DNA from 2 places in the Hoskinsella mucinilytica genome. Region 2 is predicted to be linked to the other one. Evidence: a T-box and tRNA genes for the amino acid it is inferred to sense, from the RefSeq annotation. Region 2 holds a T-box; the other holds one or more tRNA genes.
What was found. The T-box of region 2 lies ahead of serS (serine--tRNA ligase). A T-box ahead of a tRNA ligase gene usually reads a tRNA of that ligase, here a tRNA-Ser.
Positions count from the first base shown of each region.

Region 1 (2,410 bases), on a different contig from region 2:
TCCACAGTAGAAAAGGGCATTGGCGCAACATTATCACGTAGCTTGATCAGCTCTTTACAATAGCGTTCGCTGAACATATCCTGTCTTGAGGACATGATCTGGCCGATTTTAACAAACGTCGGACCTAGATCCTCTAATATCTGTCGAAACTTAACAGGATCAATGCCCTGTGTCAGATGATGTTTCTTTAGGATACCGATAATCTGAGCCAGACGTTTTTTACTGCTTAAGGTGCCGTTATTATTCGGCATCCTGTTCTGATTGGGATGATTCTTGTGATCCCTTTTCCAATTCTTCAATTTTTGCTTTTAATTTTGCCAGATCGTCTTTGCTGACTTTTTCTAGATCTTTGCTGATTTCGTCAGCATTTGCAGGAGTTCTTAGCTTTTCCTTAATGTTGTGTTTTAATTCTTCATTTAAAACCTTTCCTTGTTCTACCGTCAGCTCGCCTTTCTTTACCAACTGATCCACTACTTCTTTGCTTTTCTCAGCGGTAGTAGCTGCTGCTCCGATTCCGGCCAATATGATTTTCTTTAATTCATCACTGATGTTATTCATAATGAATCCTCCTTTTTTATCTATTATTATTTTAACACGAAACAAATAGAAAAACAGAAAATACTTACAATTCCTGTTTTTTACTTCATAAAAGATCCTAAGAATAGGAGAGTGAAGAGGTGATTTTGGCATTTTTAACCCATAGTTTCCTTTTGACTCAATGTTTGAATCAATTTTTGTAAAAAAATTCAAAAAAGGTATTTACAAACCGATGGGGATAGGATATAATATAAATCGCTTAACACATGGCGGATGTGGTGAAGTGGTTAACACAGCGGGTTGTGGTCCCGTCATGCGTGGGTTCGATCCCCATCGTCCGCCCCATATAAATAAGCAAAGCTGAGAAATCAGCTTTTTTTCTTCTAATATATTTATAGAAAAAAAGAATTGACTTTTATTTGAAAATCTGTAAAATTATAGAAGTGACCTGAATAGCAGGAACATGGAGCGTTGGCCGAGCGGTTTAAGGCACCATCTTGGAAAGGTGGCGTAGTGAAAGCTACCGTGAGTTCGAATCTCATGCGCTCCGCCATATAACCGATAACGTCCGATAGGACGTTTTTTTACGCATGAGATTCTTAACAGGTTCACTACGCCGGCTTATCGTACGTGTCGAAAAAGGGGAAGAAATCTTTGATTGGCACAGAGGTTTTGTTGTATTTCCAAATGAAAATTGTTATAATCTACGTTAAGGAGTGATTTTATGAAGAACATCGCTTTATTATGTGATTCCAGTGCGGATATCACGAAAGAAGAGGCAGAAAAGCTAGATATTCATGTTATCCGTATGCCCATCACCATCAACGGTAAAGAGTATATCGAAGAAGAAACGATATTTGATCAGGATATAATCGAAGCATTAAACAGAGAAGAACAAGTAAAAACAGCCCAACCAGTTATCGGAGATATTGTCACCACATGGAAAAAGCTATTAGAAAGCTATGATGAGGTTTTCTATATTCCGCTAAGCAAAGCCCTATCTGGTACATGTAGCGTTGCCATTACATTAGCTGAGCAATTCGAAGGTAAAGTTACTGTTGTTGATAGCGAATATGTTTGCTATCCTGTAGTAAAACAACTATTGGTCGCTAGAGAAATGTTTGAAAAAGGCTATGATTGTGCTACGGTCAAACAAAAACTAGAAACGGAAAGTGACATGTTTGCTATTTTGATACCTGAAAATTTGACAGCATTAAAAAATGGTGGAAGGATTTCTCCGGCAGCTGCAGCCTTAGCAGGGCTTTTAAAAATTCATCCTCTATTGAAGGTGGAACATGGGGGAATCGATCTTGTGGATAAGGTTAGAACTATCAAAAAGGCTTATAAAGAGGGAATCAAGGTCGTTACAGATGGAATTGACCCAGAAGAATATGATTGGATGATCATTGATGCCAATAATCGCTCGATGAGTGATGAATTAAAAGGGCTACTGGAAGAAGCAACAGGACGTCCTGTAGAACAACATGTTTTTAAAGCGGTCATTATGTCACATACAGGTCCAGGTACCATTGGCTTTGGAAGAATCAGAAAGCTTAAATATTGAGGAGATCTGATATGATAGATGCACATATAGCATTTACGGGACCGTATACTTATGAGCGCCTTTTGGAATATATTGATAAGGCAATGGAACAAGGGTTACAAGGTATTGTGATATTAGAACCAACGCATAAATTTAAGGAATGTAAAGTAATGTATCGTGAGGTATGTACTACCTATCCTTGTCAAAGAGAGTGGTTTCAATCAGTAAATACGAACTCTATCAAAGATTATCAACGCTTTATCCTTGAAATGAGGCAAAAAGAGTTTCCTATTCAAGTGCAATTTGGTTTGGAAGTATGCTATTTTACAC
Region 1 is NZ_JBEQZJ010000030.1:6,313-8,722, reverse strand. Features, by position in the region: gene UGRO018_RS11730 (ABC1 kinase family protein) at 1-251, opposite strand, end outside; gene UGRO018_RS11725 (aspartyl beta-hydroxylase) at 241-558, opposite strand; tRNA gene UGRO018_RS11720 (tRNA-His) at 807-882, shown strand; tRNA gene UGRO018_RS11715 (tRNA-Ser) at 1,003-1,090, shown strand; gene UGRO018_RS11710 (DegV family protein) at 1,262-2,101, shown strand; gene UGRO018_RS11705 (PHP domain-containing protein) at 2,113-2,410, shown strand, end outside.
Region 1: it has a tRNA-Ser gene. The T-box ahead of serS (serine--tRNA ligase) is inferred to sense a tRNA for this amino acid. The anticodon was not compared.

Region 2 (2,410 bases):
AACAGCTACCTACTTCAAAATATTTTTTCTGACGAGGACTCCATGCCTCAACATCAATAGACTTACATTTTAAATCAGCAAGATCACCTGAACAACATTCTAACGTTCTTACAGGAATATCTAAACTTCTAAATAAGTCAACTGTATTTGTATATAGTTTTACAAACCAATCTGCACTTTCCTCTGGTTTACAAACAACGATCATCTCTTGTTTTTCAAATTGGTGAATACGATACACTCCACGTTCTTCTATTCCATGTGCACCTTTTTCTTTACGGAAACATGGAGAATAGCTAGTATAAGTATATGGAAGTTTCTTTTCATCTAAAATCGTATCGATAAATTTTCCAATCATAGAATGTTCAGAAGTACCAATCAGATACAAATCTTCACCTTCTATTTTATACATCATTCCTTCCATTTCCGCAAAACTCATAACTCCTGTAACAACATCACTACGAATCATGAAAGGAGGAACAACATAAGTAAAACCTCTATTGATCATGAAATCTCTAGCATAAGAAATAACAGCAGAATGTAATCTAGCAATATCGCCCATCAAATAATAGAATCCATTACCGGCAACTTTTCTTGCGCTATCTAAATCTATACCATCAAATTTTTCCATAATCTCAGTGTGATAAGGAATTTCAAAATCAGGAACCACAGGTTCACCATATTTTTTCAATTCCACATTTTCACTATCATCCTTGCCAATTGGAACACTTGGATCAATGATATTTGGTATCTGCATCATGATATTTTTAATTTCAGTACTTAGGACAGCTTCTTTTTCTTCAGTAACTTTCATTTCATCAGCCATAGATTGCACTTGTGCTTTTATCTTTTCAGCTTCTTCTTTTTCACCTTTAGCCATCAATCCGCCAATTTGTTTACTCAACTTGTTTCTTTGACTTCGAAGTTCATCACCTTTTTGTTTTAATTCACGATTTTCCACATCTAATTGGATTACCTTGTCTACAAGTTCTAATTTGTGATCCTGAAATTTTTTTCTTATATTCTCTTTTACAAGTTCAGGATTTTCACGTAAGAATTTCATATCTAACATACTTTATAACCTCCATATTCCTATATAAATAAAAAAGAGGTATTGTCCGAAAGGGACGATACCTCGTGTTGCCACCCTTTTTCAATCAGAAAAACTGATTATCTCAAAGCGATAACGGTGCTACCGTAATCAACTACTCAATTCATTGATTCACTCCAAGGTTGATTTCATAAACAGTTATCATAACTTCCACCAGCCGTTATTTCTCTATGCATAAACATGTTTATTACTTATCCTTTTCAACGTTTGTTTATTTTATATCATTCTTTGTTTTCATTGTCAATCACTTCTTCAGAAACATCATTGATTTCCGTAGTTTCAGTAACATTGTCACTATTTTCTACTTCTTTTTCCTCTTCAATTTCTTCTGCATCAACAATTGCTACCTTAGATACTGATTCTTCATCGCCTACATGGATCAATCTTACACCTTGTGTATTACGGCTATAAATACCAATATTTTCTACTGCGATACGAATGATAATTCCACTATTTGTGATAATCATAACATCTTCATCACCATTCACTGCACGTACAGATATCAATTCACCGGTTTTATCAGTTACATTGATGGTTTTTACACCTTTCGCTCCACGTGTTGTCAAACGATATTCTGAAATTGGTGTACGTTTACCATAACCATTCTCACTTACTGCTAATAGATGTGTTCCATCTCTATTTGTAGCAAGACCAACAACGATGCTGCCATCTGTATTAAATCCTTTGACACCACTTGCTGTTCTTCCCATAGGACGAATATCATCTTCATTGAAACGCACTGCTTTACCATTTGATCCTGCGATAATGATTTCATCATCACCAGTTGTTTCTTTAACTCCAACAAGTTCATCATCTTCACGTAACGTGATAGCGATTTTACCGTTTTGACGAATAGAATCAAATTCACTCATAGGAGTACGTTTTACAATACCTTTTTTCGTCACGAACATCAAATATTCAGACTCAGATTCACGTTTTACAGGTACCAATGTACAAACTTTTTCTTCTTTATCTAAATTCAATAAATTAACAACCGGCAAACCTTTTGCAGTTCTTGAAGCATTAGGTATTTGATATCCTTTGATACGATATACTTTACCATAGTTTGTAAACAACAATAAATAATCATGTGTAGACATCGTAATCAATAAATCTACAACATCATCCTCATTCACTGCCATTCCCTTCACTCCACGACCACCACGATTTTGTGTACGATAAGTATCTACAGGCATACGTTTTACATAGCCGTTGGTTGTCATAGTGATCACCACATCTTCTACAGGGATCAAATCTTCATCCTGCATATCGAAGTCAGCTTCACTGATTTCTGTACGACGT
Region 2 is NZ_JBEQZJ010000034.1:14,813-17,222, forward strand. Features, by position in the region: gene serS (serine--tRNA ligase) at 1-1,069, opposite strand, end outside; T-box leader at 1,118-1,321, opposite strand; gene gyrA (DNA gyrase subunit A) at 1,330-2,410, opposite strand, start outside.